DNA from 2 places in the Variovorax stachyos genome. Region 2 is predicted to be linked to the other one. Evidence: predicted binding sites of a transcription regulator. Region 2 holds the regulator's gene; the other holds the start of a gene.

Region 1 (4,614 bases), on a different contig from region 2:
TGCGGCACGCGATCGATCGGGCGCAGCGAGCCGTCGAAGTGCTTGAGGTCCATCACCATCACGTCGTCCCAGAGGCCCAGGCGCTTGAGGTCGCGCACCAGGTAATGGTTGATCACGGTGAACTCGCCGGAGAGGTTGGACTTGACCGAGAGGTTGCCGAAGCAGGGCTCGATCGAGGCGTCCACGCCGATGATGTTGGAGATGGTGGCGGTCGGCGCGATGGCGACGCAGTTGGAATTGCGCATGCCGTCGGCCTTGATCTTCTGGCGCAGTGCGTTCCAGTCCAGCGTGGACGAGCGGTCCACCTCGACGTAGCCGCCGCGCGCCTTCTCGAGCAGGTCCAGCGTGTCGGGCGGCAGCACGCCCTTGTCCCACAGCGAGCCCTTGTAGCTGGAATAGCGGCCGCGCTCGCGCGCCAGTTCGGTCGAGGCCCAGTAGGCGTGGTAGCAGATCGCTTCCATCGATTCGTCGGCGAACTGCACGGCCTCTTGCGAGGCGTAGGGGATGCGCAGCTCGTACAGCGCGTCCTGGAAGCCCATCAGGCCCAGGCCGACCGGGCGGTGGCGCAGGTTGGAGTCGCGCGCCTTCTTGACCGCGTAGTAGTTGATGTCGATCACGTTGTCGAGCATGCGCATCGCCGTCGCGACCGTGCGTTGCAGCTTCTCCTGGTCGACCTTGCCGTCCTTCAGGTGCTGCAGCAGGTTGACCGAGCCCAGGTTGCAGACGGCAGTTTCGGTATCGCTGGTGTTGAGCGTGATCTCGGTGCAGAGGTTGGACGAATGGACCACGCCGGCGTGCTGCTGGGGCGAGCGCACGTTGCAGGCGTCCTTGAAGGTGATCCAGGGATGGCCGGTCTCGAACAGCATCGTGAGCATCTTGCGCCAGAGGTCGGTGGCCTGGACCGTGCGGCTGGGCTTGATCTCGCCGCGCGCGGCCTTCTCTTCATAGGCCACGTAGGCGGCCTCGAAGTCGGCCCCGAACTTGTCGTGCAGGTCGGGCACGCTGGAGGGCGAGAACAGCGTCCAGCTGCCCTTTTCCATCACGCGGCGCATGAACAGGTCGGGAATCCAGTTCGCCGTGTTCATGTCGTGGGTGCGGCGGCGGTCGTCGCCGGTGTTCTTGCGCAGCTCCAGGAACTCCTCGATGTCGAGGTGCCACGTTTCCAGGTAGGTGCAGACCGCGCCCTTGCGCTTGCCGCCCTGGTTGACCGCGACCGCCGTGTCGTTCACGACCTTGAGGAAGGGCACCACGCCCTGCGACTCGCCGTTGGTGCCCTTGATGTGGCTGCCCAGCGCGCGCACACGGGTCCAGTCGTTGCCCAGGCCGCCCGCGAACTTGGAGAGCAGGGCGTTTTCCTTGATGGACTCGTAGATGCCGTCCAGGTCGTCGGGCACGGTGGTCAGGTAGCAGCTGGAGAGCTGCGAGCGCAGCGTGCCGCTGTTGAACAGCGTCGGCGTGCTGGACATGAAGTCGAAGGAGGACAGTACCTCGTAGAACTCGATCGCGCGCGCCTCGCGGTCGATTTCGTTCAGCGCCAGGCCCATCGCCACGCGCATGAAGAAAGCCTGCGGCAGCTCGATGCGGGTCTTGCGCACGTGCAGGAAGTAGCGGTCGTACAGGGTCTGCAGGCCGAGATAGTCGAACTGCAGGTCGCGCTCGGGCTTGAGCGCGGCGCCGAGGCGGGACAGGTCGTATTGCAGCAGCTTCTCGTCGAGCAACTCGTTGTCGACGCCCTTCTTGATGAACAGCGGGAAGTTGTCGGCATAGGCCTCGGCGCGAGCGGCGGCTGGCACTTCGCGGCCGACCACTTCCTTGAAGATCGTGTGCAGCAACAGGCGCGCGGTGGCGAAGGTGTAGTCCGGGTCCTTCTCGATCAGCGTGCGGGCGGCGAGGATGGAGGCCTTGTAGACCTCGTCGAGCGGCACGCCGTCGTAGAGATTGCGCATGGTCTCGGCCACGATGGGGCCGTCGGTGATGCTTTCGCCGAGGCCGGCGCAGGCGGACGCGATCAGGCCCTTGAGCTCGTTGAGGTCGAGCGCCACGCGCTCGCCGCGGTCGAGCACGTGCAGCGTGGAGACGGCGATCGGGGCATCCTGCTCGCCTTGCCTGGAGCGCTCCTGCGCGCGCCGCTCGCGGTACAGAACATAGGCGCGAGCGATCTCGTGATGGCCGCCGCGCATCAGGCCGAGCTCGACCTGGTCCTGCACGTCCTCGATGTGGAAGGTGCCGCCGCCCGGGCGCGAGCGCAGCATGGCGCGCACCACGCCCTGGGTCAGGGTATCGACCGTCTCGCGCACGCTGGCGGAGGCGGCGCCCTGGGTGCCGTGCACCGCGAGGAAGGCCTTCATCATCGCGAGCGCGATCTTGTTGGGCTCGAAGGGAACGACCGCGCCGTTGCGGCGGATGATCTGGTAATTGGCGAGCGCATTGCCGGCGGGGGAGCCGGCCTTGTCACGGGCTTGTTGCGGCGTCGAGGGAACGGCGCGGGACGTGGCGGGATGGTTCTGGGCAGTTTGCATTCGGTCCTCTGTAGGCAATTCTTGTTGGGGCGGCCGTGCCGCGTCTGGCCGGTTGTTCGGCATGAGGGCACGGGGCAGGGCACACTATATCTGGGGTCTCAGAGGGCCACAACCCACTAGATGTAGTGTTTTCCTTGTAGTTCAATGGCATGCATCCCCTGAAAGCGGCCTGGATGGGGAGCTATGCCGCATCGTTACTGAACCACCTTAGCGCGTACCGCTCTCCATGCGCCCTGCGAACGCATTTGGGCTTGGAAGGCGCATGGTTGCTGAGCGGCTGCGTGCCAAGGCGGCGATGTCGGCGGCGTGGCGCCCGCGCATCGGGGTCGCGGCGAAGATTGAAAAAATTCAGCGCGCCATGACCGTGTCGGGAAACATCGTTCGCTCCCAGCCCAACTGCTGTTGCAGAAGCAGCCAGTCGAAGCCGCTGCCGGGGTCCGCCTTCCGGCCGGGCGCGATGTGCTCGTGGCCCGCGACGAACGCGATGGCGTAGCGCTGCGCGATGGCAGGACAGAGACTGGCCAGGGTTTCGTATTGCGCGAATTCGAAGCGCTCGCCCTCCTGGCCCTCGAGCTCGATGCCGATCGAATCGTCGTTGCAGTTGGCGCGGCCGCGCCAGAACGAGGGTCCCGCGTGCCAGGCGCGGTCGTCGCAGCTCACGAACTGCCAGAGCTCGCCGTTGCGCCGCACATAGAAATGCGCAGACACCTCGAGGCCGCGGATGCTGTCGAAGTAGGGATGCGCATCCCAGTCCAGCTGGTTCGTGAAGAGCTGCTGCACCTCGTCGCCCCCGTAGCGGCCGGGCGGGAGGCTGATCGAATGCAGCACGATCAGGTCGATCTGCGCGCCGGCCGGGCGCGGTCCGAAGTTCGGGGAGCGCAGCGATCGAGCGAAGCGGTACCAGCCGTCTTGCCAGAGCTCCGCGCTGCGGCCCTCAGTCGTCGGCGCCGCTGCCATTGTTGTCGTCGCCGCCGGGCGTCGCAATGCCCAGGCGCGCGATGCGATAGCGGATCTGCCGCAGGCTCAGGCCCAGGCGCGCCGCGGCCGCGGTGCGATTGAAGCCGCTTTCCTGCAGCGCGCGCACGAGGATCTCGCGTTCCTGCTGGTCCAGATAGCTTTGCAGATCGCTCGGCACCGTGGCGGGTTTCGCGGCAGCCGGCGCGGCTTGCGGCTGTTCGGCCGGTGCCTGTGCCGCTGTCGTGGGCGACGTGCTCGCGGGCTCGAGCAGTGCCGCGGGGCTCGAGACATCGATATGCAGCACATCGCCGTCGCTCAGGGCGACTGCACGGTGGAGCAGGTTCTCGAGCTCGCGCACGTTGCCGTTGAGCGGATGCTGCGACAGCCGCTGCAGCACCTCGGGCGACAGCGCGGGGATCGGCATGCCGGCGTCGCGCGCGATCCGGGCCAGCAGCGCCTCGCAGAGCGCCGGCAGGTCCTCGCGACGCTCGCGCAGCGCCGGCACCGCGATCTCGATCACGTTGAGCCGGTAGAACAGATCCTGGCGGAAACGGCCGGCCTGCACCTCGGCCTGCAGGTCCTTGTGCGTGGCGCTCACGATGCGCACGTCGACTGCGTCTTCCTGGGTCGAGCCGATCGGCCGCACGCTGCGTTCCTGGATCGCGCGCAGCAGCTTGGACTGCATCGCCAGCGGCAGGTCGCCGATCTCGTCGAGGAAGAGCGTGCCGCCACGCGCGGCCTGGAAGTAGCCGTCGCGGTCTTGCGAGGAGCCGGTGTAGGAGCCTTTTCTGGCGCCGAAGAACTCGGCCTCGAGCAGGTTCTCGGGAATGGCGCCGCAGTTGACCGCGACGAAGGGCCCGTCGCTGCGCTGGCTGCACGCATGCACCGCGCGCGCCGCCAGCTCCTTGCCGGTGCCGGACTCGCCGCGCACCAGCACCGGTGCCATGCCGCGGGCGACCTTGGCGATGCGTGACTTGACCAGGCGCATCGGCTCGGAGTTGCCGACCAGCCTTTCGAGCGCCGCCGTGCCCGCGTTGCCGATGGTCGCGGCCAGCTTGCTGCCGTTGTCCTCCGCCTGGCGCACCGGCCGCGCGGGTGCGGCCTGCGCCTGCACCGCCGAAGCCACGACGGTGCGGAA
Region 2 (4,614 bases):
ATCGGCAAGCGGACCAAGCTCGATCCCACGTTGATCCTGGCGATCATGGCTGTCGAGTCCAGCTTCAATCCCTTCGCCCAGAGCCATGTCGGTGCCCAGGGCCTGATGCAGGTGATGACCCGGGTGCACGGCGAGAAATATGAAAGCGCCGGCGGCACCCTGACCGCCTTCGACCCAGTGACCAACATGCGTGTCGGCGTGAAGGTCCTGCAGGAATGCATTGCCCGGGCGGGTTCGCTCGAAGGCGGCCTCAAGTACTACGTGGGCGCCGCCAACCTGCCGGACGACGGCGGCTATGCGAGCAAGGTGATGGCCGAGCATGCGCGGCTGCAACTGGTGATCGCCGGCCGCGCGCCCTCCACCTCCCCTACCCCCACCCCGCCGGGCATGCGCGCGCAGCCCATGCCGGTGGTGGCGCCAGCCAAGCCGGAGGGCAACAGCCCGAGCCCGCAGAACGTGGCGCTGGCATCGGATCTTTAGGCTTTTTTGCGGCGGTGTACGAAGCCGTCGGCTACACTCGCACCGCACGCGACTGGCGATAGGCGCAGCACCTCCTCAAGGTGCCATGCGCTGACGTGGATGACCACTGGGAAGCGTGCCGCCTGCGGCCCACAGCAGGCGCTCCGCCGTTCGCCTGGGCAGCCCTTGTTTGTTTGAAGAACAAGGACCATCCGTCTTAAAGGACTGCCATGTACAACCGCCAAACCCTGGTCGAACAGACCGATCCCGAAATCTGGGCCGCCATCCAGGCCGAGCACGCCCGCCAGGAACAGCACATCGAGCTGATCGCGAGCGAAAACTACGCCTCCCCGGCCGTCATGGCCGCGCAAGGCTCGCAGCTCACCAACAAGTACGCCGAGGGCTATCCCGGCAAGCGCTACTACGGCGGCTGCGAACATGTCGACGTCGCCGAGCAGTTGGCCATCGACCGCGTCAAGCAGCTCTTCGGTGCCGACGCGGCCAACGTGCAGGCCCATTGCGGCGCGTCTGCGAACGAGGCCGTGATGCTCGCCTTCCTCAAGCCCGGCGACACCATCATGGGCATGAGCCTGGCCGAAGGCGGCCACCTGACCCATGGCATGCCGCTCAACATGAGCGGCAAGTGGTTCAACGTCGTGAGCTACGGCCTCGATGAAAAAGAAGAAATCGACTACGACGCGATGGAGCGCAAGGCGCACGACGCCATGCCCAAGCTCATCATCGCAGGCGCCTCGGCCTATTCGCTGCGCATCGACTTCGAGCGTTTCGCCAAGGTAGCGAAGGACGTCGGCGCCATTTTCATGGTCGACATCGCCCACTACGCCGGCCTGGTCGCGGCCGGCGTGTACCCCAACCCCGTGCCGCACGCGGACGTGGTGACCTCCACCACCCATAAGAGCCTGCGCGGCCCGCGCGGCGGCATCATCCTGATGAAGTCGCAGCACGAGAAGGTCATCAACAGCGCGATCTTCCCGGGCCTGCAGGGCGGTCCGCTGATGCACGTGATCGCGGCCAAGGCCGTGGCCTTCAAGGAAGCGTTGTCGCCTGAATTCAAGGCCTACCAGCAGCAGGTCGTGAAGAACGCGCAGATCGTGGCCGAGACGCTGAGCGCGCGCGGCCTGCGCATCGTCAGCGGTCGCACGGAAAGCCATGTGATGCTGGTCGACCTGCGCGCCAAGGGCATCACCGGCAAAGAGGCCGAGAGCGTGCTGGGCAGTGCCCACATGACGATCAACAAGAACGCCATCCCCAACGATCCCGAGAAGCCGATGGTGACCAGCGGCGTGCGCATCGGCACGCCCGCCATGACCACCCGCGGCTTCAAGGACGAGGAGGCGCGCCTCACCGCGAACCTGATCGCCGACGTGCTGGACAACCCGCGCGACCCCGCCACGATCGAGGCCGTCCGCGCGAAGGTGCATGCGCTGACCAGCCGCTTTCCGGTTTACCGCTGATCTTGCACATGGCGTCCGCATGAAGTGCCCTTTCTGCGGTCATCTCGAAACGCAGGTCGTCGAGACCCGCGTGTCGGAGGATGCCGACTTCGTGCGGCGCCGCCGTCAGTGCGGCACCTGCGAAAAGCGCTTTACCACCTACGAGCGGCCGGACGTCAACTTCCCGGTGGTGGTCAAGAAGGACGGCAGCCGCGCCGACTTCGACGCCAAGAAGGTCCGCGCCTCGATGATGCTGGCGCTGCGCAAGCGGCCGGTGAGCATCGAACAGATCGACCATGCGCTGCTGCGCATCGAGCAGAAGCTGCTTTCCAGTGGATTGCGCGAGATCGAATCGACCAAGGTCGGCGAGCTGGTGATGCGCGAGCTCAAGCGCATGGACAAGGTGGCTTACGTGCGCTTTGCCTCGGTGTATCGCAGCTTCGAGGACGTGGACGAGTTCAGGCAGTTGCTGCGGGACATTTGACTTTCTGACAAAAGCTCGCCGTCATCGTCAGATGGCGTCAGAGTTCCGGGCTCAACGGCTTCGCAAGGCCGCCCAGCGGCCCCTTCTTTCTCCCCCCTGCCTCCCAGAATCGCCGGCTGAGTCGCCATCCCGGCGACCTCTTTGCTGGGGGCAGTGGTGCAGTCGAGTATTCAACGGCGCAGGCGAGCATCGGGCTTTTCTCTGATCGAGGTGCTCGTCGCACTGCTGGTGCTTTCATTTGGCTTGCTGGGCATGGTGGGCTTGCAGGCGATGGCCTTGCAGAACAACCGCGAAGCCCGACTGCAGTCAGTCGCCGTTGATCTGGCACGCGAACTGGCCGAAATGATGCGCGGCAACAAGAACGTCGCGATGCTGGACACCGCCAATCCCTACATCGGCGATTTCTCTTCCCCGCTCGCCCCGGCCACGGTTTCCGACTGCTTGTCAGTCGGCTCATCATGCGCCAGCGCAACACTGGTTGCCAACGCTGAAATGACAGATTGGCTGGCCCGTGTTGACGAAAACCTTCCGGGCGCACGGGTCAAGGTCTGCTCAGACACGGAACCGTACACCGACGAGGGATTGCCGCGGTGGGATTGCGCGGCAAGTGCAACGAATGACCTTCTCGTCATCAAGATCGGCTGGAGCCATCTCTCGACGAAAGCCGGACAACAAAACCGGAGCATTCGCGCGACCGCAACCGGCTCTGAAAACCGGCCAGGCGTCATCGTGCCCGTGACCGCGGGTAGCACTACGCTATGAAACACGCATCTCGTCTGGGCTCCCTTCAAGGGCATCGTCGTTTGGGTGGCATGACGCTCGTCGAGTTGCTCGTTGCCATGATGGTGGGCTTGCTGATCGTCCTGGCGGCGACTTCTGCATTGCTCGCAGCGCGCCGAGGCTTCACAACTGTCGATTCGGCTTCGCAATTGCGTGACAACGCGCGCTTCGCCACCAGCCTCATTCAGCGCCTGGCAGTTCAGGCCGGCTATCGAGATGTGTCCAATTCCGCAACGAAGCGCAGTGGCACTGCCGGACTAACTGCCAACCCGCTGCCCTACGTATTCGGCTTCGACAATGCCCTGGCAGACAAGGATTCGTTGGACAACGGCAAAACACGACCTCCGGGTTCCTGGGGCGATGTTCTCGTTCTGCGTTTCCAACCCACCGAAACCTTTCCTGGCTCGGGGACGGCAGATGCGGGGATGATCGATTGCAGTGGGTATCCGGCAGACACGCCAGCGAGCAACCGAGACGACGCGCGAACCAGCGTGTTCTTCGTCGACAAGTCCAACGATGGCGAACCGACGCTGAAATGCTATCGATCCGCGACGGGTTCACCTCCTTTCAAGTCAGCGGTGACGCTGATCCGCGGCGTCGAAAATTTTCAGGTGCTATACGGCGTCGATGGGGTCAAGGCCAATACGGCCATTGACCCCACTGACGCCGCTTCGAAGCCAGACACCGTTCCCGACAGCTACCTCCGTGCCGGCCAGTTGTCGGTCGCGGGCGATATCGCAGCCACGCGGGCCAATTGGCGGCGCGTGCGGAGCCTGCGAATCGGACTTGTCCTGCGCAGCGACGCCGCATCCACTCAGAAATCCGAAAAGCGGCCGATTTTTCCCCTCGGCAGTGCCAGCTTCGCCTCCACTGATGACGTTGGCAGCGCGTATGAGGCGCCGGCCGATGATGGCAGGCTGCGGCAAGTCGTGAGCTTCACGGTCCATCTGCGCAACGACCAGGGGCAGTAAATATGAAGCCACCTTTGCAAGCCCGACGCCCAAGGCGCCAGAGCGGCGCTTCTCTGATCGTGGTGCTGCTGATCCTGATCGTCGTTTCGATCCTCGGCGTTGGCGGCGCACAGATCGCCCTCTTGGCAGAGCGCGGGGCACGGAATGACCGCGACATGCAAGTGGCCTGGCAAGCCGCGGAGGCAGCGCTGCAGGACGCGGAATTCGACATCCATGGACCCGGCACCGGCAATCGCAACGCTGTTCTTGGCTCGCTTCAGAACACCAACATGTTCGTTACGGGCTGCGGGAAAGACGTGACCTCGGGCACCATCAGTTCGCTGGGATTGTGCGCACTCCCGGTGAGCGGAAAGCCGGCGTGGCAAACGGTGGATTTCACAGTCACCGGCAGCGATGCACAAACCGCCAAGTTCGGCCGCTTCACCGGCAGGAGCTTCGCAGCCAACGACTCCACAACTCCCAATGG

The links. Region 2 encodes NrdR, which represses ribonucleotide reductase genes. Its sites were predicted from a motif close to CACNANATNTNGTG; they were not measured.
Region 1: the regulator NrdR is predicted to act here: its motif matches at 2,634-2,647, upstream of ACMGEZ_RS17730 (ribonucleoside-diphosphate reductase subunit alpha).

Annotation. Positions count from the first base shown of each region.
Region 1 is NZ_JBLFFN010000009.1:73,379-77,992, reverse strand. Features, by position in the region: gene ACMGEZ_RS17730 (ribonucleoside-diphosphate reductase subunit alpha) at 1-2,519, opposite strand, end outside; gene ampD (1,6-anhydro-N-acetylmuramyl-L-alanine amidase AmpD) at 2,868-3,476, opposite strand; gene ACMGEZ_RS17720 (sigma-54-dependent transcriptional regulator) at 3,454-4,614, opposite strand, start outside.
Region 2 is NZ_JBLFFN010000002.1:446,927-451,540, reverse strand. Features, by position in the region: gene ACMGEZ_RS05380 (lytic transglycosylase domain-containing protein) at 1-480, shown strand, start outside; ZMP/ZTP riboswitch at 519-647, shown strand; gene glyA (serine hydroxymethyltransferase) at 690-1,934, shown strand; gene nrdR (transcriptional regulator NrdR) at 1,954-2,397, shown strand; gene pilV (type IV pilus modification protein PilV) at 2,551-3,159, shown strand; gene ACMGEZ_RS05360 (PilW family protein) at 3,210-4,148, shown strand; gene ACMGEZ_RS05355 (pilus assembly PilX family protein) at 4,151-4,614, shown strand, end outside.